Regions from separate parts of the Halobacillus sp. K22 genome, predicted to be linked through region 2. Evidence: riboswitches for the same ligand, from Rfam matches in the RefSeq annotation. Region 2 holds a riboswitch; each other region holds the start of a gene.
The links. Region 2 has a riboswitch for thiamine pyrophosphate ahead of ACTWPM_RS18410 (ABC transporter substrate-binding protein). Riboswitches for the same ligand answer to the same signal wherever they lie in the genome.

Region 1 (7,310 bases), on a different contig from region 2:
TGGATACAGCCACTATGCGCCAGGCTTTAGAAAGGATGGAGTATCACTCCTACACGGCAATCCCTATCATTAACAAAAACGGAAACTACGTCGGCACACTCACAGAAGGGGATTTACTATGGAAACTTAAAAATGATCCTGACTTAAACTTTCAAAACATGCATAAAATCCCTTTAAAAGAGGTAAAAAACTACAGGAAAAATAGACCTGTATCCATAAATGCTGAAATGGAAGACATGCTGGGGCTTGCGGTAAACCAAAATTTTGTTCCTGTAGTGGATGACCAGCAAGTATTTATCGGCATCATCAGAAGGAAAGACATCATTGAGTATTTTAAATCATTGAACGATACAAATCAGAGAAAATAACTAGTAAGAGATTGTCATTCGTTCAATGTACTTGTTGGAGGAGGGATTGTAATGAAGAAAGAATTTGCCGTTATTGGTTTAGGTCGATTCGGCGGGAGTATTTGTCGAGAATTAAGTCGAGAAGGGATGCACGTACTGGCCCTGGACTTAGATGAGGATAAAGTAAATGAATACAGGGATATCGCTTCGCACGCCGTAATTGCTGATTCTACGGATGAAAATGTGTTAAGAGAACTAGGATTAAGAAACATAGATCATGTGATCGTTGCGATTGGTGATAATATTCAAGCAAGCATGCTGACTACATTAATCCTGGAAGAAATGGGCATCAAAAAAATTACGGTAAAAGCTCAAAATGATTATCATGAAAAGATTTTAAATAAAATCGGGGCCGATCATATCGTCCACCCGGAAAGAGATATGGGGAAAAGGATCGCCCACAATATTATTTCTAATAACATCCTTGATTATATTGAGCTTTCCGATGATCACAGTGTCGTTGAGGTAATCGCAGGGCGGAAGTTGAGTGGACAGACTCTCATCGATCTAGATATTCGCGCCTAATATGGCTGCAATGTCGTGGCGATCAAGAGAGGGAAAGAAATTAATGTTTCTCCAATGGCCACTGAAGAAATTGTGGAAGGCGACATTTTAATTGTTATCGGTGGGGACAAAGATATCAATCGATTCGAGAAGAACCTTATTGTTGATGACTGACCTGTAAATATTACAAGACTTCGAAAGCCTTAAAACAGCAGGTTTATCTTATAACCACTGTTTTAAGGCATTATTTAATGAAAAATTAGCGATCAACAAATCGTAAGCGAGGATTATTTCAAACCATACTTTTTTTAAAAAAGCCGCTCTATGTAATAACCCTATCAAACTTCGCTGATGATCGATTTTCCTTTTGTTTGATCATGATCAAGCCACTGCCACTCTTCGTGCAATTCTATCTTCCCTTCAGAGTTAAAGTGTGGAACCGATGCGCACTTGCCTCCCCGGATTTCATTGGATGTGTTCACATGATTATATCTGAATTCCAACGTATCATCATCATTTACTATTCCTATTAACTTCCCTTTAGCTACCTCTCCACCGGAGTAATCGGCATGGAGAATGTTCCCTTCTTGATAGTAGCGAAAATGTGTTTTAGAAGAAACTTCACCACTTTCCGTATTCTCTACGGATACAAATTGACGGTTATTATAATCTATCATTAAGTGTACCTCCTTGAAATTATGACTTTAAACACTACCATATTATTTGCAAAATTCCAATAATGGAGTAAGTAATTCATGATAATAACGATGAAAGCAGGATAATATCCATCCTTTATAGTATTAATAAATACAAGGATCTAACATTTTCGATCCTTGTCGTCCTTCCAATTTTTCTCAACCATCCTAGTTATCTAACGGACTTAAACGGGAAAATAACAGGTAAGGAACTAAATTTTCCAAGGAGGCATTTTAAATGGCAGAAGTATCTTCCATGCAGCAAGCCGTTGAGGTATTACGAGGTAAGGGACTTTCTAACCGGGACATCCTTAGCAACGTAGATAACAGCCATTTCCCGTTTGATGATGAAGAAGTGGTGATGACCTTTATTGATTTGCAAATTGAATGTTCCTCTGATAAAGATTTTAATAAATTAGTAGCTTACTTATATGATTGTGATGTGAAGGAAGAATAATCAAGTATGGCTGTTATTACGTCCTCATAACTCACCCAAATAAAAAGGAGGCAATCCTAATAGGATCGCCCCCTTTATTAAATATCACATCGTTCAACTATTAAGAAAACTTTCCCCATCCACCCACATCGTCTCATTGTAGGCCATGTCCCAGAACAAATACTCCAGTTTGCTTGTATGAATAAATATTTCTTCAAGGTGGGCTTTTTCCCTTTCAGGAAGATCGTCTGCAAGTTCGTTCATCAGCTCTTTTAAAGAGGCAGCCAGTTCAGCAAACTCTTCAGAAGCGTACATATCAATCCAGTCCCCGTAAAACTCATGCTTTTCATTCCGCTCAAGCTTATTTAATTCCGTACCGATCACATGATAACTCCACGTACAGGCAAGGACACAGGCGGTTACTTCTGCTTCTGAGCCCTGGTTGGCTTTACTTAGCATATAGCTCGTATAAGCGAGAAGTGTAGCTGCAGGTTCTGTATTTTCAAGCTCCTCCCGGCTGATTCCAATCTTTTCTGCATAGTTACGGTGAAGCTCCATTTCTTCAGATAACGTGGAATGAAGCAATTCAGAAAACATGGTCATGGTGTCCAGGCGTTTCGCTTTTACAGCCCCTAAGGCAAACACCCGGCAGTAGTCGATCAAATACAAATAATCCTGGCGCATAAAGAATTTGAATTTATCCAGCTCGAGACTGCCATCCCCGATTCCTTTCACAAAAGGATGATGCAGGTAAGACTCCCAGATTGGCTGTGCACTTCTATAAAGACGATCGGTAAACATTATTTCTCCTCCTTAAGGTTTATTTGTTGAAACCACAATCTTCTTTCCAAAATAAAAAGCCCGCCCCTTCAGAGAAGGAGCGGGCGTCATAAGTATCAATAGAACAAAATTCATCGGTCCGCTTCACTTCCCTCCGCTGGTATGATCCAGATCAGGTAATAAGGGTCAAAGCTTCTGCTTTTCTCAGCCAAACTCTATGGCTCCCCTAGTAAAAGTATGTTATAAAGTCGTTACTAACATTAGAACATAGGCGTAATAAAAGAACAAGTTTTCTCAAAGCTAAATTAAACGTGAGTTGTATTCCTCATGGAACTTAGAAAAAGTGGCAGCTTCCCCTTTAAGATTACTTCTTCTATTATGTTAGTGATTTTTTAAAAACATAACTAACTTTGTCATACTCCAGCTTATCCATATAAAAGCGATGGGCATCTGTGCGCTGTAATCCTGAGGACAAAGCCACACTCTCAAACCCATTTTCTTCTGCCCACGTATGTACGTAAGTAAGCAGCTTTTCCCCATATCCTTTCGATCGATAGCTTTGATCTGTGACTAAGTCACAAACCCAAACAAACCTCCCATAATAAAGCGTAGTCATCGGTTTAAAACCAGTTATCGCTACTACCTTACCACCTTGCATTAATGCAAGCATTCGATACCTATCTACTTCTCTAGCCTCTAATACTAATTCCAGATATGTATTTTCATCTAAATGGGGGCGCAATTGGCTCATAACAGGGAATCCTTGCAGTATTTCTTCACTAGACTTAAGCTCTTTCACAGTCACAGCATCCATTTATAAGTCCCCAGCCTTTCAGAAGTATTTCACATCATTTTACATGACCAGATGATACTAATAAACATTTTACGTGATTATTAAAATGAAAAAGCTGATCTCCATAAACTTCTCGTCTTCCAAAAACACTTTATTTTAATAAAAAGTCTTCAATGGCTTTCGTGATTTCGAATGGCTCCGTTTCTATATTGGAAGGGATGACGATTTTTAAATTCGAATCTGGATAGATAGAGGCTCTGAAGCTTACTCCAGGATCATAGCCCATGACGTGGTATTTGTGTGCATGGTCATTCTTTTGATTCACCCAGATTCCATAACCATAATGGACTTCTCCGTTCACCAGTACATGAGGATAAAGTAATTTTCGGGTAGTCCCTTCATTTATAAGCCTATAGTCAAATAATGCTTCCCACAACTTCATCATGTCAGGAGCTGTAACAAAAGCACCCCCATCAGAACCTCCCTTTTTAGGAATAGAATAAATATTCGTTCTCCACGTATTCTCCTTGTGGTTGTCAATATATCCTGCCGCTGTATTTCCAGGAAGCTGATCTAATGAAAAGTACCCCGACTCTTCCATGTTACACTTACTAAAGACTTCTGATTCTATATATTCTGTAAAACACCTTCCCGTTTGTTCCTCAATGATCAGCCCCAAAAGAATATATCCGGCATTGTTATAATGAAACCTTTCTCCAGGTGAGAATTTCATTGGATCTTCCTGAAATAAAGGCAGAAAATCTTTAAGAGAATTAATTTGGTAAACCGGGTAGCTCTTCCACAAGTCTTCATAATTCTGCATGACCTCTTCATCAAAGTAATCAGGGATACCGGAAGTATGAGTTAACAAATGGTGAATCGTAATTTCTTTATCAAAATTAGGCAAGTGTACACTCAGACATTCAGCTAGACGAGTATTGAAATCTAATAATCCTTCTTCTACTAATTGACTAATTCCGATAGCCGTAAATAACTTGCAGCCAGAGGCTATGCCAAAACGAGTGTTGCTTGTATTCAGCCGCTCTTCTCCTCGGTCTGCATAACCAAAGGATAAATCTGATAATATATGCCCACCCTGTTTCACATATACAACTCCTGAAAAGTTCATTTCATTGATCATGTTAGTGATGAGCTGGTTCAATTCTTTCATATTGTTCTCCCCCATATCGCTTGATGTAATTTAGGTTTGGCCACTTATTTTATTATTCCTATCAGTTCACTTCCCTGGTAAAGCGTTAAACCTAAAAACTTAGGTGTGCTATTTAAATCACTAATTCTTTCCTTGGCTATATCGTACGATTATTCTTCATTCCAAGGTTCAGAATTAAACACCTTAATATATAAATCAACACCATTTTCAATGTCCATCTTTGTAAAAGGTTTCACGTCAAACTTTATACCTGCAATCTCTCCCTTCACTCCTGTAAATTCACCCCTAAGGTCCCTGTGATATCAAGGTATTACTTGAAAATGTTATCAACAAATAACCTGAGTAGATTCCTATCAAAAAACTCCCATTGATTTAATAATGAATCAACGTTTATTCATACCAGGCCTTTACAGGTCTATCTTCAGGGAAACCATATAGTTCTCGATATTCCTTTCTTTCTTTTGTAAAATCAAACCACTGCTTGCTGCTCTCAGGATTGTTTGCATAGTTAATCACACAACGAATTTGATCTTCAACACAACTATCCGTCCATACACCTAACTGTTTTTCTAATTGGTCAAAAAGTTCAGCAGCATTCTTGTCCTTAATTTCAGATAATGAAAGAATACTCAACTTAAAAACCAGCTTCTCAGCTAATTTATAACCAATGGAAGGGACAGTTTGGAATTCAGCCAAACCTTTTAATACTTTTGCCTTGGAAAATGGAAAGTTTAACGTATTAGCTATTTGCTCCGTATCAATAGTATGAATCTCGCTTATTTTAATTTTTGATTTTTTAAGTTTTGATTTTTCCTCATTTGTGAGTGGCAATTTGATAGTGGAAGTCAAAAAACACTCCTCCTTTAATGTTAGCAATAGATATTTTATTAAATCTATCTGACCTAAATATATCTGTTCATCTAACTGTAACCAATCCTTATCACAATTACGAGAGAAACTAGTTCCGAAAATTAAAGCTGTGGGTAAGTTCCCTCTGTATATTATTTATCATTTACTATTATTAGACGTGAAGCGGATCACTTATATGAGAATAAATACTTACTAAACAGAAGAACTCTCTGATACAATAATCAAGAATATACCAAAAGAAGGATGATAATATGAAAAAGACTAAATACTTGGTTTTTGTACTTTTACTAGGTCTTCTTGTAGCTTGCTCCTCTAATAGTGAAGGTAAGACAAATGAAGAAGCCAACTCTAAAAGTGAGGCTTCTGGAAGCGAAGAAAATGAAACTTCGGAAGAATCGGAAACAGGAGAAAGTGTAGAAGTAGATGAAGGCCTAATGAATGTTGAAGTAACCCTTCCGTCATCTATGGTTGAGGGTGAAAGCATGGACGTAATCACCGAAGAAGCAAAAGAACAGGGCGTTAAAAAGGTTACGAAAAATGATAACGGTTCTGTCACTTATAAAATGTCAAAATCCGCTCACCAGGACTTGCTTGAAGAAGTGAAGGCCGGTATGGAAGAATCCATAACGGAAACGAAAAATGATGAAAACTTTGCTTCGATTAAAGATATCACTCACAACAATAACTTTACAGAGTTCACTATGATCGTTGACCGGGAGACTTACGAAAATAGTATGGATGTGTTTGCCACTATGTCGTTGGGTATGTCAGGGATGATGTATCAGGTTTTCGAGGGGAAAAATGAAGACGAGTACTCCGTTACCATAAACATAGAAGATGAAAGTTCTGGCGAAACAATTGATGAAGTTGTCTATCCAGACGCTCTTGAGAATATGGAAACTGAAGCTGAATAAACTATGAATGCTCGGCCGCTACTTCCAGTAGCGGCCTTTTGTTATTAGTTTACTTATTCTATATTCTCGTAATAAAAGTTCAGTATGGCAGCCTGCAAGCTCAAAAATACATGCTAGCTAGTATTACAGCTTAAAAGAACCAAACAGTACAATAACAATACGTATAAAACTTGAGCGATATTTAAAAGGAGTCAATTTAGTGTGAGTCAAAACCCTCCAGGTTTAAGCCGTTATCCACGACCAACCGTATCGTTCAGCTTTTTGTGATATTTGTCCTTCCACGTTTTCTCGTCCTTCATTAATTCGTCGCAGAACTCCGCTACGTCTTCACCCGTGAGGTCAGTGACTTTCCTCCCCTCCGCAGCACCTTGCTCGAAAAGGTCGAGAATTCCGCCAAAGATACGGCTGGTAGCCTTCCAGTCTGTGGGGCCACCCGCAGTCCACATGTACTTTTGGATCGCTTTATAAGCGTTGTAATACTCGCTTGGAAGTGCCTTCGCACGCGCCTCCATCGCTCTCCATTCTCGTTTGTCATCCAGACTTCCGATAATTTTTTCAAAAATACTCATATTCGTTTCTCCTTTTATAAATTTTTGGTTTTGAGTTCGTTAATTTTGCTTGATACGAATTCCCATTTTCTCCAAAAAGTTTCAAGGCGCTCATTCCCAGCTGCGTTGAGGGTATAAAATTTTCTTGGTGGCCCCATAGTGGATGGCTTTTTCTCGATGTCCACCAGATTA
Region 2 (7,310 bases):
CAACCGTGTAAATCCCCTGCTTCTTAAACTCTTCGAACAACTTTTGAAGTTCCTGTTCATAAATTTCATTCGATGCCTGCGAGGGCAATTCTAATTCGTAATGAGGCAGACCGATGGCTTCCGCTTGCCTAGCAAGCCAAGTTCGCTTCACTTCATGCATCGGCAGACGGTCACTCTCAGAAGAAACGGTGGAAAATAAACCTTTGACTTTAACATTTGGATCATTTAACAATTTGAATAGTGCAAGGGAGCTGTCCTTACCTCCACTCCAGGACACGATTACATTCTTCATAGACTCTCTCCTTTTCTACTTTCTTTAAGTTTAGCGGATGAAAATATAATAAAAAACCTCCTGCCCTTTTGTGAGCAGAAGGCTTAGTTTATTTTTTACCCGTCCAGTAAGCACCGTCCTCCATATGGGCAAACGGAATATCAGTATCGACAAGTCCTGTAATCTTTTCCTGTTGGATATCTTCACCGCTCAGCCATTGATTAAAATCAAATTCTACAGGCGGCTGATCTCCTCCGAGGGCAAACCACGCTTTCATTTCCTGAGGCAGGTAGCCAGCCGTATGAATCGTACCTGCCCAGCTGCTGTATAGTTTAGAAAACACGCCTCTTGTAGTTCCATTCATGAATTCAAACGCTTCTTCCGCATTCTGCAAGGAACTGCGGTTTGTATTGATCGCGCTTTCCCGCTTTTTAGAATCAACAAGGTGGTTCCGATTTTCTTTGGTCAGAATCTCAAAGTGATTGGTGCAAACATTCGATTCTCTCACCTCTACCCCTCTTGGGGAAGCTTCAATTACAAATGTTTGGTTGCTCTTATCAAAAACGGTATAGCTGAACGAATGGCGGTGAGGAATTTGTTTGAGCATATTCACCGCTTCTTCAACACTGGCACAGGATTCGAGCACGAGCCGCCCGATCGCACAGCAGATAAACCCATCTCCCGGACGTTTCCTGTGCATAAAATTATATCCGAGCACAAGCCCCTTTTCATTCATGCCGTCCATTCTTCCTGTAATTCTCTGGGTCGGTCCGATAATAGCGTATCCTTGATCGGTTGGCTGAAAAAGACTGTAGCGTCCTTCATAGGTTTTCGGCATATAGTCATAATTCCGAATGAAATAACCTTCCCCGGTCATGATGGAACAGCCGGAACGTTTGTAGTCTATGCGATAGCCGCCAAACTCTTTCATGATGCGTTCCATCGACCAGCCGAGAGCATCTCTCAGCCCAAGGAGTTCATCCCACAAACCTGGCGCAAAACGGGTGATGGCTTCTTTTACCTCCTGGGCTTCGACTGTAAAACGAGGTTTTCTTACTTTCCATTGTTTTTCTCTATTTTTAACAGACCACGAATTTCGTAATAATTCACCTTGATAATAGCCAAAATTATAATGACTGCCGCGAAATTGTATGATGTCACTATGTACGTTTTTCATTCAGAATTCCTTTCTACGATGGTTTATGTAGTCACTTTACCATTTTCTTTTCACTGCCATAAAGATATTTGCACCATAGCTTGACAAAGAGCTAAATTAGCAGTAAAAAAGTCCTTACACTAAAGGGCCGGTTAGTTGAAGACTCAGTTTCGAGATATCTTGTAGAGAAAGGGACTCCAGGGAACGGCTCGCTTTCCGCGGGCATGTGGTGAGCTTCCTCAGGCTTCGCCTTCCGGGATCTCACCGATCATGTTCATCCCGCAGGAGTCTTCGCCGTTCCCTTCCGCCCCTTTGCGATCATTGAGAGCTCAAAATTCTCTGCATAAACGCCTTCCAATGAACAAGTATAACCTAGGATCCTACGAGGGTATAACTGTAAAAACCCTGTTATATAAGCATTTTGAGGCAGATTCAGAATGGCTTCTATCTCCTATAGCAGGGTCCGTTCACAAGAAATGGCTGGGTTGGTGGGGAAATGAAGAGACTCCCGTGGGAGAAAGAGCTAGGCGAGACCCCACAAGGAGCGATAGCGACTGAGGAGGCTTGCCAGTTCCCCCACAGGAAAGCGAGTTATTTCCCCACCAACCCTTTTCCATCTAGAGTAACGGGCCCATTTATCTCGAAACTGAGTCTTAAAGAAAAGGGAGCTTTTCTTTAACATGCCCCTGCTGAGTTAAGGGATCTTAATAATTACTCTGATATTTTTGGGGTATCCTCACAAAATAGGAGAAACTCGTGAAACTTGTCACGAATTGCTCACTTCTTCTAGTTTTTCAGAGAGAATTTTGATAATCTTAAAATAGTAAGAAAACCGTAAGCGTTTTCGACATAAATCGGTGATGCACCTAAATGTGAGCAGCTGAGAATGAATTTAAAAAGGTGGTGTTGATGCATGAAACGGTTAGTCATATTAGGCGGCGGGTACGGTGGCCTCAATATATTACATGGACTTCTAGATGATTTACCAAAAGATGTACATATCGTTGTTGTGGACCGTAACCCCTACCATTCACTAAAAACTGAATTTTACACGATCGCTGCCGGTACAGAATCAGATCGTCATGCCCGTGTGGATTTTCCTAAACATGATCAAGTAGAGTACGTCTTCGATGAAATTGAAAAAATTGATATTGAAAACGAAAAGGTATTAATGAAAAACTTCGCCTATGACATCGAGTACGATTACCTTGTAATTGGACTTGGATGTGAAGACAACTATCACGGAATTGAAGGTGCCAGGGAATTTACCGAAAGTGTACAATCTTTTTCACAAGCCAGAAGTGCAGGCTATTCTATTAATAATTTGGGAGCCTACGGTAAAGTCACGATTGTCGGGGCAGGCTTAAGTGGTATTGAAGTAGCTTCTGAAGTACGTGAAAGCCGTTCTGATTTAAACATTCGTTTACTCGATCGTGGTGAGACAGTACTGAAAGCATTCGATCATAAGATTCAGAAGTACGTGGAAAAATGGTTCCATGAGCACGATGTTGAAGTTATTCACAACGCAAATGTAGAATACGTTGAACGAGATGGTGTATGTAATAACGGACTCTGCTATATGAATGACGTCACTGTCTGGACAGCAGGCGTACAGCCGAATTACTTGGTTAGAGAACTTCCTTTTGACAAAGATGTTCAAAATAAGATCATTGTTAATGATTACTATCAAGTTCCAAGCTATCAAAACGTTTACGTAATCGGGGACTGCGCATCTGCCGAACACTCTCCAAGTGCTCAATTAGCAGGGCAACAAGGAGAAAAAGTAGCGGAAGTCATATTGGCCTTTCTTAAAAACCGTGTGCCGGAACCTCCTGGTGAGGTTAAACTAAAAGGCGCTTTAGGTTCTCTTGGTAAGAATGATGGCTTTGGCAACATGCTGCAAAAACCGATGACCGGAGTTTTACCAAGGCTTGCCAAATCAGGAGTCCTCTGGTTAAGCAAACGCCACTAAACTAATTTCTATTTAAGAAAGCCATTTTCCACTGAGGAAAATGGCTTTCTTTATTAAACGCGTACTGGTTCCAGCAGTCGCCCTAAATACTTAGCAAGCTCAAGCATCCCGTACACGCCGGCTTTTTCTTCTGCATCGGAATTATAATTCGTATTCGTGTTTACATCATAAGCGTATAAGTTCCCTTTTTGATCTTGAATAGCTTCAATAGCGGCAACTTGGATATTATTCGCCTGGAGAAAAGCTTCGAAGTCGTCAATAATGGCTGGACGGTAATTTTCCAGAATTTCAAATTTTGCTTTTTCCTGTGATTCTTCTGCGTCGGTTGGGCAGAATTGATCCTCAATTGAGCAGGCATCAGCTGGACACAATTCAAATCCTTCGGAAGTGTCCACTTTCACTCCATAGAGAAACTCCCCGTTTATGAACTCATGACGTACGATATACGGCTCGGGTGCTTCGATATATTGTTGAATTAACGTGACTCCATCGACAGGTTCTTCAAATCCTGAGCCTTCCACATATTCTTTAAGTGCTTCTTTAGAGTGAAACAGCTGCACGCCCTGTCCTTTACCAGCACGGTTATGCTTCGTGATAAATGAATTCATTCCCAGCTGATCTGCAGCTTGCAAAATATTCTCTTTCCCAACAGCGGAGATAGTTTTTGGAGTGCGGATCCCTTGTTGATTCAGTGCCATGTATTGATTTACTTTACTTATTTCAAGGTTCAACGCTTCTGTTCCATTTACGACAGTTCTACCGTGGCGTTCCAGCCAGGAAAGAACCGCCCCCGCAAATTCAGGAGCATAACGGTGGTTTCTCGTGTGAGAGGATGCACTGATCCGATTGTAGAAAATCCCTTCCGGCGGCTCTTCTGTTAAGTCTAATGTACCTTGATCCAGGTGCCATAATTCATATGGCAGTTCTAATTCTTCTAAACGTTCTGTTAAGTGAACGGTCCACTCATCGTTCTCGTGGAGTACATAAATTTTGCTCATAAAAAGGAACTCCCTTTCTGTAATAACAATTTCTTTTATCTTAACATAAAAAACCTATCTGTTTACTAGGAATAAGATTATGATACTTGCTAAATCTACTTCGTTATGGCAGAGTAAAATTATAACGTTGTTCATCAAATTGAATAGTTTGAATGTAGGGGGACCAGTATAGCTGGTTGAGATTGTATCCTTTTATGATACTGACCCTTAGAACCTGAACTGGTTGATACCAGCGTAGGAAACATAAGTAGCCGATATTCTGATCGTTTACTATATATGCACCCTAGGTTATGGTACCAGGGTGCTTTTTTGTATGGATTAAGCTCTTATTACCTCAGACGGTTCCCCCTCTTTTCTATTAATCTCTCTGATGGACATATAATTGGGAGGGAAGCAATTGAAAAAAATAATCACCATTTTAACTGCAGCTTTGTTAGTAACGGCATGCTCATCCAATAACGGCAAGAGTGAAGAAGCTGCAGCCAATCAAGAGGAAATGAATTCGGTTCAGCTGGTACTCGATTGGACTCCTAATACCAATCATACCGGGATCTATGTGGCCCAGGCAGAAGGTTTTTTTAAGGAACAAGGTCTGGATGTAGAAATCATGCTTCCAGGTGAAGCAGGTGCTGATCAGCTCGTTGCTTCCCAGAAGGCCGACTTCGGGATCAGTGCTCAGGAAACATTGACGGAAGCTCGTATTCAGGATATTCCTGTGGTATCGATCGGAGCTATTATTCAGCATAATACCTCAGGTTTTGCCTCTCCTAAAGACAAAGATATTACCTCGCCCGCTGATTACGAAGGAAAGACGTACGGAGGCTGGGGAGCTCCAGTTGAAGAAGCGGTGCTCTCTTCTCTCATGCAAAAAGAAAATGCTGATGTATCCGAGGTTGAGATTGTCAATATGGGAAATACGGACTTTTTCACAGCCGTGGAACGGGATATCGATTTTGCGTGGATTTATTACGGGTGGACAGGTGTGGAAGCCGAACTTCGAGGACAGGAGCTTAATATGCAATATTTAACGGACTACTCTGAGAAACTGGATTATTATACGCCTGTATTAACAACGAGCGAAATGATGATTAATGAAAATCCTGAAACTGTACAAGCATTTATGGCTGCCGTATCAAAAGGGTACGAATATGCAATCGAAAAACCGGAACAGGCGGCTGATATTCTTATTGAAGCTGTACCGGACCTTGATCCAGAGTTGGTAAAAGCCAGTCAAAAATGGCTGTCGCCTAAATATAAGGAAGACGCGGATAAATGGGGCGTCCAAAAGGAGAAAATTTGGAAGAACTACGCTGAATGGATGTACAATCATGACTTGCTTGATGAAAAGCTGAATGCTGAAGAAGCATTCACGAATGAATTTCTACCAGAACCAAAAGGAGGAAAATGAGTTGGCTAATTCACTTGTCAGCATTCAAATCATCCCAAAAACCGAGAAAAACGAGGATGTTATCCCTTATGTAGATCATGCGATATCACTAATTGAAAATTCCGGACTGAAATACGAAGTCCATCCTCTGGAAACAACAATAGAAGGAGAGCTTCCCACAATTTTTTCTTTAATCGAACAAATGAACGAGGCTATGGTTGAAAAAGGGTGCAGGAACGTCATTTCTCAAATTAAAGTGCTTTATCAGCCATCAGGAGCTTCGATGGATGATTTAACATCGAAATATCGAACATGACCCAAAGAATCATCAAAGGATGGAGGCCTGCTTCAGTCCTCCTCCTTTTCATTCTTTTATGGGAGCTCGGCAGTCGGTGGTTTGAAGTACCTGAGTGGCTTGTACCTCCGCCAAGCTTAATTATAGAAACTGGAATAAACAGCTGGGCAGATTACGCTCCACACCTCTTTTCAACCATTCGTTTAACTTTTTTCGGCTTTATGATTGGGGCTGGCTTCGGACTGTTACTCGCGGTCTTGCTTCACCTGCTTCCGTCAGTAAGAGAAGCCCTTTATCCTTTATTGATCTTGTCACAAAACATCCCTATTATCGTGCTTGCCCCCTTACTTGTTATATGGTTTGGATTTGGGGCTTTACCTAAATTGATTATTATCGTGCTTGTGTGCTTTTTCCCCATTGCCATAGCAGCCATGGATGGTCTGCGACAGACAAACCCTGAATGGATGCATTATATGAAAATGGCGGGTGCGACAAAAAGCCAGATTTTCAGGAAACTGGAATGGCCAAGCGCCCTGCCATCCATTTTTTCCGGAGTGAAAATTTCAGCGGCCTATAGTGTCATGGGCGCTGTAATCTCGGAATGGCTGGGGGCCAATAAAGGCATAGGCGTTTATATGACACTCGCTTCTTCCTCTTTCCGTACAGATCGGGTTTTTGTAGCCATTTTTTTAATTATGGGGTTAAGTCTTCTTTTTTTCTTACTTATTAACTTACTGGAAAAGAGACTCACAAACTGGCAAAGGAAAGGAAGTGGTACTCATGAATAAATTAGTTGTCGATCAGCTGACGAAATCCTTTGATTCCTCTATTATTCTTCAAAATGTGAGCTTCTCCATTCAAGAAGGAGAATTTGTTTCCATACTAGGCCCTTCCGGCAGTGGGAAAAGTACGCTGTTTCATTTAATCGGCGGGCTCTATCCGCCCGATTCAGGGGAAATTTATATTAATGGAGAGCGGACCACGGGTGAAAAAGGCAGGATTAGTTATATGCCTCAGAGTCCCTCTCTCCTTCCATGGCGAACCATTTTGGAGAACGTCGTCCTTGGCAGCGAAATTATTGAACAACCAAATAAATCGAATGCTCTCCACATGATTCAACAGGCAGGACTTGAAGGCTATGAACATGCCTATCCATCCCAATTATCCGGAGGGATGAAACAAAGGGCTTCCTTCATAAGAAGCTTACTCAGTCCGCAATCCTTAATTTGTT
Region 3 (7,310 bases), on a different contig from region 2:
TTTCCCATGATGACGACCGTACTAATCGTATTGCTAATAATGTGGATGCAAATACGATCGGGTTTTCCGAGCAGGATTTCACCAATATCATCAGCAACATTTTCAGTAAGCAAGGGGACGAATTAAGAACAAAACTTCAGGAAATGGGCTTTTCAGAAACTGAAGCTGAAGAATATGAAGAAGATATGGATGAAGGTAAAGTTCTTCTTATCCTGACCGATCAGGAGAAATCTTCAGGTATTTTAGACTAAATAAAAGTAAAAAGCTCACTGATGCTGTCAGTGAGCTTTTTTTAATAGGTAGTAAACCAGGTCCATTTTTGCAAATGATAGGTAATGTAGCGAACAAGAGTTAGATTCCCTTGATATTCCTCATAATCCGCTGTGTAATTCCCGCTCTCATTACTCCAAATCCGTTCAAAATACTGATCTACTTCTTGAAAAATATCCTCGTCTGAATTTCCTTTAATAACTACATCCGCTTCCAGATTCAAATTCGCCAGGTTACGCCGGGTGTAATTCGCAGAACCGCCGATGATTACACTATCGCTGCCTTTATTAATATACAGCATTTTTGTATGGTACTGTTCAATATTTACATCATACCACCGTAAGTTAATGTTGTTATTTCCAAGCCGCTCCATTTCCGCTGCTACCGGTAAATTAGGAAGCCCTGGCTTCTCGTGGCCAAAGGATTTTTTGTTCGGGTCCATGACAATATTAACCGTCGCGCCACGGTCTGCCGCCCTGTCCAGAAGGTCGATGATATTTCGGTCCGACAAGTAATATATGCCGAGCCATACTTCATCGCCATCTCCCGCTTTTTTCAATTCTTTTTGTATCGAGCGATAGATTTTTCCTTCCGTTACAAACTGTGCGCTCAAATTACCCTCCTGCTTCTCCCAGGAGCGGTTTTCATACTCAGGGAAATCGGCTTCTCCAGAATAATTAACTACTGCTTCCTCTGCCTCTAAGATATCTTTAATAATTGGCCCTTCCATTTTGAACGCTGCGTTTTCGTGGTAGCCGCTGGCATCATGAGGATTAGCTGTTGAAACCATGGCGGCATCCTCCGTAACAAGCAGCTTTCTATGGTTGGCTTTAATATTTAACAATTTTAAATAGGACCGGAGGGTAACATCGGGAGCCTCTATAGCCAGAGGATTACCGATCCAGCCTTCACCGTCTGTACCTGTCCAGGAAAAAAACAAACGCCAGATGCTGGAGTAGACAGGATTGGAATCTCGCAGCTGATTCAGGTTGGTTAACACAACATCGACTCCCGCATCCTCCAAACGGCGGATGGTCTCAGACTCATAGGACCCATAAATCGTGTTAATCTGATCGGTAATAAACACAACTTTAAGATCAGGAACTTCTTCTTTCTGCCGAACAATCGCATTTACCAGATTTTCTGAGATCGCAGGAAAGTCGTTCTTTCCATTCGTATAACCATTAAATAAAAACATATCTGCGACAATAAAGTCATCAGCTTCAGCGATCGTGTTGTTTAACTCTTGAAAGATTTGCCGATCGTACACCGTTTCCCCTGATTCATTTTCGTAAGTCAGATCATAAAAGAATTCGATATCATCCATGGAATGGACATCTCCCTGATAAGAAACTCCCTCAGGAAGTGCCTTCCAGGATGTATGATAACCGATCGTAATTGAAAGAATAGTTATAAATGCCAATATAATCCAAAAGACCTTGCTTTTATGTAATTTCTTTAGTTTTTTCACATTTTACCCCCCCTTTTTTAAACACTTTACAGTTTAGCCCTAATCCTTTTGGCTCAAACCTGGTAAATAATAGGTTAATACACCTAAAAAACCCTGACTAGAGAGAGGGACTCTAGTCAGGGTTTCATTATCTGATAATTAACTTTGGACGCTTAACAAATAGTAAACTGACCACCAGGGCGCTCAGGATAAATGCAGGCAGCATATAACCACCGTTATAGAGCAGGGAATATAACCAAACCGGCTGCCCTTCTGGTGCAAACTTCCCGTAAAATATGATACCGGCAATAAAGTGGCCAATAAATCTAAGGGAGCTGCCAATGAGACAGCCGAGAGCTATCCACATGACTAACGACTTTTTATGATTCTCTTTTATCGAATGCCATAGCGGTTTGGCTACCACTCCAGCAAGGCCGATGACGGCAAAAGCCAATATATAGTCGATAATGGTTTGAACGGGGGTAATGATTATGGCTCCAGTCAGGATTTGATAGAAGCCCAGTAACAATCCGGTTAACACTCCGCCTCTCACACCCCAGCGGAAGGCCATAATAAAGACCGGCACCATAGCGAATGATATTGATCCGCCCTGAGCCCACAGCTTAAAGGATAAAAACGGAATTATATCGAGCAAGATGGCAAGTGCTGAGAAAATCGCCACCTCTACCATAAATAGTACTCTTCTGTTTTGCATTGTATCCTCTCCTTTTAAAGACACAAAAAAAGCAATGCCAAAAGGGAAGCTTCCTGATGGAGGATTCCCGACTGCATTGCACCATCAAAAAAGCCGCCATCCCTGCGTCAGTATTAACTGACAGGTTCTAAGGGTCTGAACATCGTTCACTCTCAGCCGGAAGGCTCCCCTTGAAGGCTTTATACCGTTACTTTTCTTGATATATTCCATATTATAGTAGATTTACTTTTAAGTTTCAACTAATCTGTCTTAGCGCCCCTGAAAGTCGGAGAGTTATCCCATTGTCTTTGCATACATTTCAAAGAATTCAAGACTTCTCTCTATAATTAGATCCTGGTCGTGATCAAGCGTAGCCACATGGTAGCTATTTTCTAAATGAACAATTTCTTTGTGCTCTGAAAAAACGGAATCAAAGATCATCTCTGAGTTATGAGGTGGAACCACATGGTCTTCATCCGAAACAAATATTAAAATCGGACAATGCACACCTGAAAGACCTTCTTCAACCCGGGTCATTAAGGTAAGCAGCTGATTTACTGAACTTACAGGCGTTCTCTCATAAGCCAGTTCTTCCACTTCCGGATTTTTAATATCGGAACCAATGGCATCTATAAAACGCTCTTCCATGGCGACTGTTCCTTCCATTGCCGGGATTTTTATAGCCGCATTAATAGGAATGACGCCTTTAATATCTGGAAATTTTTCAGCGATATGAAGAGCTAATGTACCCCCCATGGATAAACCGACCACAAAAATCATGTCGCAGCGTTCTTTCAGCCAATGATAGCCATCTTCTACGGACTCGATCCAGTCCTCATAGGTCGTGGTTTCCATATCTTCAGGTGTAGTTCCGTGGCCTTTTAATCGCGGACCGAAAACGGTATATCCTTCCCTAGCATAAGCTTCCGCCAGCGGCCTCATGCTTTGAGTGGTTCCAGTAAATCCATGAGAAATGAGGATACCTACTTCATTACCTTCGAAGCGGATTTCCTCTGCTCCTTTTAATATAATTGGTTGTTCTGCCATGACCGATCTCCCCTTTCATTTCCTTCTGTACTGTTACCCATATTTTGGATTACGAAACTAGGAGGATCGTATTTGACTCAGAATCAGCTTTTCAAGCCATGACCAGGGAAGAATCCTTTTCAAGGCAATATTTAACCGGACACCGGGGCCAATCGGATACCGAAGTCTGGATAGGCTGTCCTTATCAGCCAGCTTAGTCATTAACCGGGACACATCGCCAGGGTCACTCCGTTTCCCCTGCTGCATAGCTTTCCAAAGATCTTTCATATAATCGGCGTATGGTGATTCAGGGTTGTGGGTCTCCTCAGGAAGCTCCATTCCAGATGACCAAATATTCGTTTGGTAGGATCCAGGCTCAATGAGAGCCACATCGACTCCAAATGGTTTCATTTCGAGCCGCAGACTCTCGGAAAACCCTTCAAGTGCATGTTTGGATGCAACATAGGCGGATAATCCCGGAAAGCCGATTAAACCACTCACACTACTGACATTCATGATCTTTCCGCTTTTCTGGCGTCTCATAATTGGCAGGACGGCTTGTGTTACGCGAATTACACCAAATACGTTTGTTTCAAATTGACGTCGGTACGCTTCGATAGGAACTTGTTCAACAAATCCACCCAAAGCATAACCGGCGTTGTTGACTAATATATCAATGCGTTCAGCCTGCTGCACTCGATTCTCGAATTCAAATAATGAGAAAGAATCGGTCACATCAAGCGGCCAAATTTCAATTCGGCGAGTGATTTCTTCGTCTATATCTCCTGAAAAAAATGCCTTGGCTTTATCCATATTTCTCATTGTGGCTATCACGTGAAATCCTTTTTCAGCGCACTTTACGGCGGTTTGAAAACCAAAGCCGCTAGAAGCACCCGTAATTAATACCGTTTTTTTCATTCAATCGCCTCCTAATCAGCGTCTGTTTAAAATTCGATAAAACGATCATTTTCCCCTTTTTTTAATGGCCATGTTAAAGTTTATTGCTGATTTTCATAAGACCCTTATTGCGCAATCGGGCCGTATAGTTGAAGACTCAGTTTCGAGATATTTTGTAGAGAAAGGGGCTCCAGGGAACGACTCGCTTTCCGCGGGCATGTGGTGAGCTTCCTCAGGCTTCGCCTTCCGGGATCTCACCGATCATGTTCATCCCGCAGGAGTCTTCGCCGTTCCCTTCCGCCCCTTTGCGATCATTGAGAGCTCAAAATTCTCTGCATAAACACCATCCCATGAACCAGGATCATCTATAATCCACCTTGATTTTTTACGTATAGAAATCCTGTTATAGAAGCATTTGAGGCAGATAAAGCTTGGCTCCTGTCTTCTATAGCAGGGTCCGTTCATTAGATATCGTTGGTGTGGCGGAGGAAACGACGAGACTCCCGCGGGAGAAGGAGCGAGGCGAGACCCCACAAGGAGTGGTAACGACTGAGGAGGCTTGCCAGTCCCCCCGCAGGAAAGCGAGTTGTTTCCGTAGCCGCCCCCTCCTTTTTCTGGCAATGGACCCGAGTTATCTCGAAACTGAGTCTTAAAGAAACGGGAGCTTTACTTTAATATCGGCACGGATGTTTTACGGAGTCTTTTTATAAAGGAATCCTGGGGGTTGGGAACGAATTAGTGTTAGAATAGGATAGGTTTGACTCAGATCGAAACGTATCACAGAAAGGAAGTTTCCTATAATGTCAGAAAACAATACTACGCTTCGCCAGCTCACACCATCATACGACCCATGGGAAGCCTATATGGATGTAAAAGAGCACGGAAAAATGACACTTTCTAATATAGAATTTACCACTACAACATTGTGCAATATGAGATGTGAACACTGCGCGGTCGGGTACACACTCCAAGATAAAGATCCAGATGCACTGCGCATCGACATGATACTTAAACGTCTGAATGAAATTCCTCACTTACGAACGCTTAGCATTACAGGCGGGGAGCCTATGATGTCCAAAAAATCAGTAGACCAATATGTACTGCCGCTGTTAAAGTATGCACACAGCCGCGGTGTCAGGACCCAGATCAATTCAAATTTAACCTTGCCTTATAAAAGGTACCTCCCGATCATTCCATACCTGGATGTGCTGCACATTTCCCATAATTGGGGCACCATCGAAGAATTTATACATACCGGTTTTGCCCGTATGGAAAGAAAGCCTTCAGAAGATAATCGTAAAATGTATTTCGACCGGATGGTTGAAAACTCCCAGCGCCTTTCCGATGAAGGCGTGATGGTATCCGCCGAAACCATGCTTAACCGGCGTACCTTCCCTTACCTGGAAGCCATTCACGACCACGTGAACGAGATGAAATGTGCCAGGCATGAGGTGCATCCAATGTACCCTGTAGATTTTGCGAGCAGCCTTGAAACTTTAAGCCTTGACGATATGCGCAAAGGAATCAATCGACTGCTGGACCACAGGAACGAAAACATGTGGATGTTATTCGGAACACTTCCTTATTATCCTTGCAGTTCCTCTCAGGAAGACCTTGATATGCTAAAACGCTTATACCGGGAGAAAAATGTAACTGTCCGTAATGATCCAGACGGCCGTTCCAGGTTAAACGTCAATATATTCAGCGGAGATATCATCGTCACAGACTTTGCAGATGAAGCTGGTCTTGGGAACATACAGCACACTTCCCTTCCGGAAGCGTTTGAAAACTGGCTGGAGTCGAGCACAGCAAAAAGTTTAAACTGTCATTGCCCGGCTGTTGAATGTCTCGGACCCAATGCCTTGGTTAAAAACACATATTACCAGGATGTGGATTTCCAAAAACGCGAATCCAAACTCACTTTATGAAATAAGTAAAGCTTAGAGCCATTCCTCTAAGCTTTTTTATTTGGCTCTTTTAAAGTTCCGCGATGATTTTAAGGTTAAGCTCCCATTACTTGAAGACTTGATTTCTACATAGTTAGGTCCGTTACGTAATATGGATAAGGGTTGGTGGGGAAATAACTCGCTTTCCTATGGCCCTACACGACGTAGGGTCGATCGACGTTGCCACAGGACGTGACGACCTTAGTCGATCCTCCTTTTACCATGAGCTTCCTCGCTCGTTTCACTCTCTGCGGGATCTCACCTAGTCCCTTCTCCCATGGGAGTCTCGCCATTTCCCCATCAACCCAACATGGTTATGAAGAACGGCCCCTTCTTTAGAAGTGTAGCTGTTGGTTAAATCAAGCTGTACCAGGGTTTTTCGATGAAATCTATGGAGAAACAGAAGCTTATAGCATTTTGTACATGCTGTCTATACAAGAGGTATCCCCCATGATTTCGAGTATCTTATTTCAGCAAGGTCCGGAGGGGGACGATGAAGACTCCTGTGGGATAAACATGATCGGTGAGACCCCGGAGAGCGTAGCTCGAGGAGGCTCAGCACATGCCCACGGAAAGCGAATCGTCCCCCGCAGGACCTTCACTGTAACCCGATATCTCGAAACTGAGTCTTACACAATCCGGCCCTATTGCGTAATATGAATCTTATGAAAAATCCTCAAGGTCTGGGACTAAGCTGCTTATTCAGAAGCTATATTCCTTGACTTCAAGATAATTCATCACGATATACTGGATCATAGAAAAGAAGTTTTTAATATAAAGGGGAAATTGATAAAGTTATGACCATTACGATACGAGAAGCCAACCAAGAAGAGCTCGGCTCGATTCGGGAGCAACGAGTTCAAGCCTATGAAGACCACGTTCATGCCTTACCTGACGAGCATTGGCAGGCCCTCAAACAAGCGATTTCCTCAGAGGCTGACCAGCAGCCCGGCGTTGATCTGCTAGTTGCCGAACTCAATGGAATTCTTGCGGGAAGCGTTGCACTTTTTCCTGCTAATACGGACGC
Region 4 (7,310 bases), on a different contig from region 2:
TTTCTATTTCCAGACTTAATAATCCTTCTCTCTGTTCAATAAAAAACGCTCTCCATGTAAGAGAGCGTTCTTTAAAAAATTAAGGTCAGCCTCCAATATAGCGGTTATAAAGGGATTTAGCTTCGATTACATCTTTCGTACCATGGACGAGCACTCGTCCGTCCTGAAAAGCCACCAGCCGTCGGTCTTCTATCGTAAGATTCACAAGAAATGAATTAGCTTCTACTTTCCCATCTTCAATGTCTTGAAGCCTATCGGACAGGTCATTCAGATTTCTACTTTTCTTGTTTGCTGGACGGATTTGTACTGTGTCCCGTCCGCACAACACTGCGGTTCTAGATAAGTTTACTGGGTCGAGATTAGGATAAGTGGCTGCCTGACCGCACGAAGGACAATCCTCTTTTTTTAATTTTTCCACCTTAATGGTTGACTGTTGGTTTCTCCAAATATCGAAGAAAAACAGGTTTTTTCTAAGGGATTTAAAATCTTCTACTAGAAGTTTCAATGCTTCCGTACTTTGATAGGCAGCGACAATTTGAACAGCTGGACTGATAATCCCAACGGTATCACACGTTTCCCCTCCTAAGGGAACAGAGCCTAATAAACATGAAAAACATGGCGTTTGGCCAGGAACTACCGTATATGAGAGGCCGTAACTGCCAGTGCAGGCTCCATAAATCCAAGGGATTTGATATTTTTGGGAAGTATCATTAAGAAGCATTCTGGTTTCAAAATTATCGGTAGCATCAATAATTACGTCTACTCCTTCCACCAGTTCAGGAATTTCATAAATCGAAACATCCATAATCTTACCTGATATATCAATTTCTGAATTTACTTCCTTCAATCGCTCAGCTGCAGCTACTGCTTTTGGAATACGCTCAGCCGCATCCTTCTCTGTGAACAACTGTTGACGCTGCAGATTGCTCCATTCGACATAATCGCGATCGACTACCGTTATTTTTCCAATACCTGCACGAACTAGCATTTCAGCATTACTTGTCCCTAAAGCTCCTGCTCCAATCAAGAGCACATGCTTTTCACTTAGTTTACGCTGTCCATTTTCACCTATAGGTGAAAATAAGACTTGTCTAGAATATCTTTCCTTCAACCAATGCTCATTCCTTCCATAGGACTGCTTGCTGTCGCGTAAGTTTTCTTAGGTATTCTCCCAGATTCATAACCTAATCGGCCTCCCTCGATAGAGAGCTTCATCGCCAGGGCCATTTTTACAGGGTCCTCCGCTTGAGACACAGCCGTATTGAGTAAAACACCGTCAGCTCCAATTTCCATCGCCTGTGCTGCATCTGCAGGTGAACCTATACCCGCATCCACAATAACCGGAACTACTGACTGCTCTATAATTAATTGTAAGTTTAACGGGTTGAGAATTCCTTGGCCAGAACCAATAGGCGAAGCCCCTGGCATCACTGCATGAACACCTAAGTCTTGGAGCCTTCTTGCGAGCATAACATCATCCGAAGTATAAGGTAACACAATAAAGCCTTCTTCCAATAGTATCTCAGAAGCTCTCAACGTTTCAATTGGATCAGGAAGCAAAGTACGCTCATCGCCAATAACTTCTACCTTTATCATATCGCATAATCCAGATGCTTTAGCAAGTTTGGCGGTTCTTACTGCTTCCTCTGCCGTTTTTGCTCCTGCCGTGTTGGGAAGGAGCGTGTACTGATCCGTATCAATCATTTCTAAGAAATTGGGCTGATCTGCTTCAAAGATATTCATCCGGCGAACGGAAAAGGTTAAGATTTCGGCTTCTGAAATTTCTACTGCTTGCTTTTGAGTGGTATAATCAGGATATTTTCCGGTACCCAGCAACAACCTTGAATTAAAATTACGATTAGCTATGGTTAACATTTCCTCATCCTCCTCCTACAAAATGAACAATTTCAATTCGGTCTTCATTCATTATAGCTTCCTCAGCGTATAACGATTTTTCCACAATAGCTTGATTTCGCTCGACAATCGCAGCCTTATTATTTAATTTGAAATGCAATAATAACTGCTCCACGTTCTTCACGTCATCCGGTACCCTCATTTCATCACCATTAATAACTAGTTTCATACCGAAGCCACCTCCCTATGGTTTTGAAAACGAGCAGGAGAAAAAGCTGAAATATCCGTAATAAGATTCGATTCTCCTGTAATAAGATCTGCTAACAGTTTCCCAGTAACTGGACTTAATAATATTCCGTTACGATAATGCCCTGTACTAAAGTATAAGCCTTCCCACTCTGGATGCTTTCCCAGAACCGGCAGTTCGTCTCTAGTCATAGGTCTTGTTCCAGCCCACATGCGCTCAATTTCTGCTCCCCCTAATAAAGGCAGGAGTCGTTTGGCTTTTTGGATCAAGCCTTCTATTCCCTCTATGGTTACCCGCTTGTCAAATGTATAAGGAGTAGTCGTCGCTCCAATAATAATTTCCCCGCCTTTTTTAGGGACAAGATAGCAGTCATCCGTAAAAATGGTTTTATTTAGTAGTGGTCTCTTAGTTTTAACGGCTAGTGCTTCTCCCTTTACAGGATACAGTGCCTGTCCTTCCTCAGATAAGAAACGCTGACTCCATGCACCTGCAGCCACTATAACGGCATCTGCATAAAAAGCTCCCCCGTCTGTAGCTGCCCCTATCACTTGATTTTGTTTGCGCATTAATTTGTACACATCCGTAGATTCACGAAAAGTCACTCCGTTTACAGCTGCTGCACGTGCAAAGGCTTGAGTAAGATCAGGAGCGGACACGTGCCCTTCTTCAGGAAACAACATACCTCCAACTACCGAATCAGTTAGGCATGGTTCCAATTCGAGTAATTCCTCTTTATTTTTACATAATGCTTTTTCTCCTTTTTTCATTTGATTCGCCGCAATTTCCTGATAACGATCCAACTGTGCTTCTGTAAAAGCCAATTTCATCATTCCCTTTTGTAAAAGCCCAATGTCGATTCCAGTTATATCTTTTAATTCTACTGATAACTCCGAAAACATCCCTCGACTGGTGCGCGCTAGTTCGAACATAGGGCTGTCCTCATCCATTTCCGCTTGGACTCCTAGCATTCCTGCAGCTGCACTGGAAGCTTGGTTTCCTATGCTGCCTTTTTCCAGGACCAAAACCCGCTGCCCTTTCTTCGATAGATAGAAAGCTGTGGAACAGCCTATGATCCCTCCACCAAGAATAACCGTATCGTATTTCTTAGGCATAATATCCACTCCTTTGAATGCTTGCTTGAAACCTTGAGGCTGTTAGCTCTGGGTCGTGCGCTTCACAAATGGAAGACATAACTGCTACTCCTGATACATTGGTTTGAAGCACTTTTCTCAAATTCGACAGTTGAATTCCTCCAATTGCTATCACTGGTATCGAAATCGCTTCTGTTAATACTTCTAACGATTTCACACCCTTCCCCCCAAGCCCTTCCTTGCTCTGTGTCTGATAGATATTACCAAAGAGAAGATAATCAGCACCTTCCTGCTCTTTTTGGATCCCCTCTTCCAACCCATGTATCGAACAGCCGACTCTAAGGTCAGGATAGAGGCTTTTCACCGTTCCCGGAGAGGGTGCGTCTCCGGGCAGCTGTACTCCTCCTGCTCCCCACCTCCCCGCTGCCTGGTAATAAGAATTCACAATAATTTTTGTCAATGGTATTCCATGTTGGATAAGAGTGGAGAGCCACTCCTCTATTTCTTTTTCTGAACGATGCTTTTCACGAAGGTGAATGACCGTGGCAGCTGATTGGATCAACTGGGCCATGTGGAAGAATTCTGCTAACTCTTTTTTTCCATTGGAAAGTATATGAAGTTCACGAGTCACACCATCACACTTCCTTTTCCTTAGTCTCTGTTCATTATTGTCGATTTTTATTTTGGGTTAGTGACGATATAGGGCCGAATGGTTTAACACTTATTATTGAGATATTAGTTTACGGTGAACATAAATGAATTCGCTTGCCGTGCCCCCTCACGTGGCAGGGGCACAAAGTTAATTTTTCAGACTCGGAACTTAACTTAAAAAGAAAATTTACCAGCTCCTGCATAAAAAAACCGCTCCCCCATAGGGAAGCGGTTCTATAGCAATAATTTGTAAGTACATATGCTATACCCTCTACTTTCCTACGCTGGTATCGTCCAGATCAGGTTCTAGGGTTCAAATGTAATTGTCTCAGCCCGAAGGCACCCCTAGTAGAGCTTATTTAATATTTATTTAAATTCAGTATAACATCGCTCTTTATAAATTCCAATATTATACAGGTTTCACATAGAAAAAATATGCTTCTAAAGATGTGATGAGTAAAGAGAATCATTGGAAGAATTATGATTTATTAATTTTTCATTGTGAAAACACTTAATCTTTGACTCTTTGTTCTGCTCAAGCTATATTAATAGTAACAAGGGGAGTAGCGACCGGATATCGGCTGGTGAACCGTCAATACGGTATTTTTAATACCTGGTTCATTGGGCTAAGTTCTGCTTAGTACGCAAGACCTTGGTACAATTTATTTTTTGTGCCAGGGTCTTTTTTATGTTCTGGCGGAAAGGAGAACGCTATGATTTACTTTATATTCATCCTTGCTGCAGCTATCGTGGTGGTTAGTGCTGTATACCTCAACCAATTCGGAGACGTCATTAGCAAGAAATCTTCCTTAAGCGGAGCTGCTGTAGGTACATTTTTAATTGCTGGAGCTACTTCACTCCCAGAATTAACAACAAGTTTAACAGCTGTCTATATTGACAATCCAGATATAGCGGTGGGAAATATGCTGGGGAGTAATGTATTTAATCTTCTCATCCTTGCGAGTATGGATATCATCTATAGAAGACAACGATTATTTCAAAAAGTGAATAATAAGGAAAATATTCCGTCGGCTTCTATCGGGTTATTTTTCCTTCTTATAATTATTTTTTCACTTTGGATGCCCGGTTCCATCGAGATTTTTGGAGTGGGTATTGAGATGATCGTTATCGTAATGCTTTATATCTTCAGTATGAAATTTATATCTGGAGGAGAGTCCGATCAAGAAGTGGAAGGACTGACTAAAGATTACTCGCTGCGAGCAGCAGTTATCGGCTTTATTATTGCGTCAGTCATTGTTTTCATTTCTGGTAGTGCCTTATCGATTTCAGGTGACCGGATGGCTGAAGCCTCAGGACTTGATGCAAGCTTTGTCGGGAGTTTTTTAATAGCAGCATCTACTTCCCTGCCTGAGCTAGTAGCTGTGTACGCTGCCTTCAGATTGGCCAATTATAATATGGCAATTGGTTCTATACTGGGAAGCAACTTATTTAATATCCAACTGTTAGCTTTGACCGACTTGTTATATAGAGAAGGAGCTATCCTCTCCTCTGTGCAAGCTTCTCATATTTTCATTGCAAGTCTTGGGGTCGTTATGACTTTGATTATGATCTTCCTGCTTTTACGACCGGCTAATATGACCAGTCACTGGCGTTATGTGGCGCCTTCTCTTTTGATGACCCTCATTTACTTTGTCGCTTCTTATGTATTGTTTTAGTATAGAGACTTTGATAGATCCAAATATAAGAATTTAAAAAAACAGGCTTCCATTCGATATATGGAAGCCTATTTTTTAAACGTTTTCCAGTCTAGTTCACTTTCATTCAAAAGCTCTTCGAAGCTTTTATTTGCTTCTTGTTTTTTTCTTTCCTCGAGGCGGCGCTGCCTCTCTTGCTCATGACGTTCTGCTTCATGCTGTTTCAGCTCAGACTTTTTGGAGCGGAGACGAGTCAATACATCTTCATTTAACTGCTCACTTAGCGATCCTTCTTTTTGTCCTTTCTTACTCATACGGCTTCGCCTTCTTTCACATCTTTTGGAGAGATAATTGGATTTAGAACCCCGTCAGGACTTGAAAGACGGAAGCTGCTTTTAATGAAATCCAGCTTCATATCCGGCTTAAAGAAAGTGGCTTGTTGATGATCAATGATAACTTTATACTCAGCATTTACTACCAAGTTATCTGTATTCAAAATTTTGTCGGTAAACCGAATGGTGGGAAGCCCGTTCACTCCACAACCACATCCCTCCGTATCATAATACAGCCGGATAATAGGACGACTGGGATCTTTCAAATCTTCAAGCTTTTTTTTAGCCTCATCAGTGATACGTAATTTCATCATTTATCCCTCCTAATTCTATCATAAGAAATTGCTCCTCTTATGGCAATTCTCTTGCTTATTCTTCCAAGCCGCGTTCCCCCGGCCACCTGGTAATGGAAGAGAAAACCTTCAGTCCTAAAAAGTGTCTAGTCTTTTTTTAAATATCTCTTTCCGTTATAAACAGGATATGGTCCCTTATAGAATAGTTCTCACTGAATTACCTTAATCACACTATCAACAAATTCAGGGCGCCGAGAAAGTATCGCCACCCTTTAAAAACTCAGACTCTTTATTTCTTATTAAATTGACGTTCCATCGCTTTTTCCAAAAAAACAGGGGCAAGAGAGTACACTTTACTTCCCGAATTCATCCATGCCGGAAGATTGATTTCCCTTTGCTGAGTAAATAAATGGCCGACCACCTCAGCCGCTACTTTATTTGGATCCAGCATAAATCGATCTACCGCTTTTTCATAGGCTCCTGTAGGATCTGCTTGATTAAAGAAGTTCGTACGTACTGGACCAAGGTTCACAGAAGTCACGTAAACCCCCTGATTTTCCACTTCCATACGAAGACCATTCGTAAAACCTATTACAGCATGTTTAGTAGCAGCATAAACAGAGGATTTCGGAGTAGCTATCTTTCCTGCCTGTGAAGCGATATTCACAATGTGTCCTCTCCCTTGCTGCAAGAAATGAGGGAGCAATTGGTGAGTCGTTCGGAATAACGATTTTACATTGATGGATAGCATTCGATCGATATCCTGCCACTTTGCTTCTGAAACCAGATCGAACACAGCCATCCCTGCATTATTAATCAAGCCATCAATCGATCCATGATCATAGCATATTTGATCAATGACATCTTTCCATTCGGCATCGTTTGATAGATCCGCTTTGTACCAGTAACAAGGAACGGAAAAAGCAGCTTCTATTTTTTCTTTAATAATCGCAAGGCGATCCGCAGACCGAGCAACTAAAATAGGAGTGCCTCCTTCATGAGCCACATGAATAGCTAAATATTTACCAATTCCACTAGAAGCTCCCGTTATCAAGACTTTTTTTCCTTTGACCAATTCATTCATATAACTATCACCTGTTTACATAATATTTTTGTTCCTCTATAAATTCAACATTTAAAGAATTTATATGTTCTAAGTAATCCAATTGACCTATGGTTTCAGACAT

Region 1: it holds a riboswitch for thiamine pyrophosphate, as region 2 does, so the genes downstream of both, tenA (thiaminase II) here and ACTWPM_RS18410 (ABC transporter substrate-binding protein) in region 2, are expected to answer to the same signal.
Region 3: it holds a riboswitch for thiamine pyrophosphate, as region 2 does, so the genes downstream of both, thiT (energy-coupled thiamine transporter ThiT) here and ACTWPM_RS18410 (ABC transporter substrate-binding protein) in region 2, are expected to answer to the same signal.
Region 4: it holds a riboswitch for thiamine pyrophosphate, as region 2 does, so the genes downstream of both, ACTWPM_RS00240 (thiamine phosphate synthase) here and ACTWPM_RS18410 (ABC transporter substrate-binding protein) in region 2, are expected to answer to the same signal.

What each region holds. Positions count from the first base shown of each region.
Region 1 is NZ_JBQQCN010000002.1:148,736-156,045, forward strand. It holds gene ACTWPM_RS02410 (CBS domain-containing protein) at 1-368, shown strand, start outside; partial or broken gene ACTWPM_RS02415 (potassium channel family protein) at 420-1,085, shown strand; gene ACTWPM_RS02420 (n-acetylglutamate synthase) at 1,250-1,588, opposite strand; gene ACTWPM_RS02425 (hypothetical protein) at 1,845-2,063, shown strand; gene tenA (thiaminase II) at 2,157-2,843, opposite strand; TPP riboswitch at 2,955-3,060, opposite strand; gene ACTWPM_RS02435 (GNAT family N-acetyltransferase) at 3,199-3,636, opposite strand; gene ACTWPM_RS02440 (serine hydrolase domain-containing protein) at 3,767-4,786, opposite strand; gene ACTWPM_RS02445 (helix-hairpin-helix domain-containing protein) at 5,177-5,635, opposite strand; gene ACTWPM_RS02450 (hypothetical protein) at 5,908-6,570, shown strand; gene ACTWPM_RS02455 (DUF1048 domain-containing protein) at 6,801-7,139, opposite strand; gene ACTWPM_RS02460 (PadR family transcriptional regulator) at 7,154-7,310, opposite strand, start outside.
Region 2 is NZ_JBQQCN010000033.1:12,188-19,497, forward strand. It holds gene ACTWPM_RS18390 (diphthine--ammonia ligase) at 1-292, opposite strand, end outside; gene ACTWPM_RS18395 (C45 family autoproteolytic acyltransferase/hydolase) at 381-1,448, opposite strand; gene ACTWPM_RS18400 (NAD(P)/FAD-dependent oxidoreductase) at 2,341-3,399, shown strand; gene ACTWPM_RS18405 (ATP-grasp domain-containing protein) at 3,453-4,397, opposite strand; TPP riboswitch at 4,544-4,655, shown strand; gene ACTWPM_RS18410 (ABC transporter substrate-binding protein) at 4,795-5,805, shown strand; gene ACTWPM_RS18415 (thiamine-binding protein) at 5,807-6,100, shown strand; gene ACTWPM_RS18420 (ABC transporter permease) at 6,097-6,867, shown strand; gene ACTWPM_RS18425 (ABC transporter ATP-binding protein) at 6,860-7,310, shown strand, end outside.
Region 3 is NZ_JBQQCN010000003.1:100,324-107,633, reverse strand. It holds gene ACTWPM_RS03590 (general stress protein) at 1-251, shown strand, start outside; gene ACTWPM_RS03585 (phospholipase D family protein) at 293-1,741, opposite strand; gene thiT (energy-coupled thiamine transporter ThiT) at 1,869-2,435, opposite strand; TPP riboswitch at 2,518-2,616, opposite strand; gene ACTWPM_RS03575 (alpha/beta hydrolase) at 2,709-3,461, opposite strand; gene ACTWPM_RS03570 (SDR family oxidoreductase) at 3,519-4,358, opposite strand; gene yfkAB (radical SAM/CxCxxxxC motif protein YfkAB) at 5,138-6,265, shown strand; gene ACTWPM_RS03560 (GNAT family N-acetyltransferase) at 7,081-7,310, shown strand, end outside.
Region 4 is NZ_JBQQCN010000001.1:45,349-52,658, forward strand. It holds gene ACTWPM_RS00220 (thiazole biosynthesis adenylyltransferase ThiF) at 86-1,111, opposite strand; gene ACTWPM_RS00225 (thiazole synthase) at 1,108-1,875, opposite strand; gene thiS (sulfur carrier protein ThiS) at 1,880-2,083, opposite strand; gene thiO (glycine oxidase ThiO) at 2,080-3,213, opposite strand; gene ACTWPM_RS00240 (thiamine phosphate synthase) at 3,206-3,823, opposite strand; TPP riboswitch at 4,103-4,200, opposite strand; gene ACTWPM_RS00245 (sodium:calcium antiporter) at 4,557-5,519, shown strand; gene ACTWPM_RS00250 (YqkE family protein) at 5,588-5,812, opposite strand; gene ACTWPM_RS00255 (iron-sulfur cluster biosynthesis family protein) at 5,809-6,144, opposite strand; gene ACTWPM_RS00260 (SDR family NAD(P)-dependent oxidoreductase) at 6,413-7,207, opposite strand; gene ACTWPM_RS00265 (MBL fold metallo-hydrolase) at 7,215-7,310, opposite strand, start outside.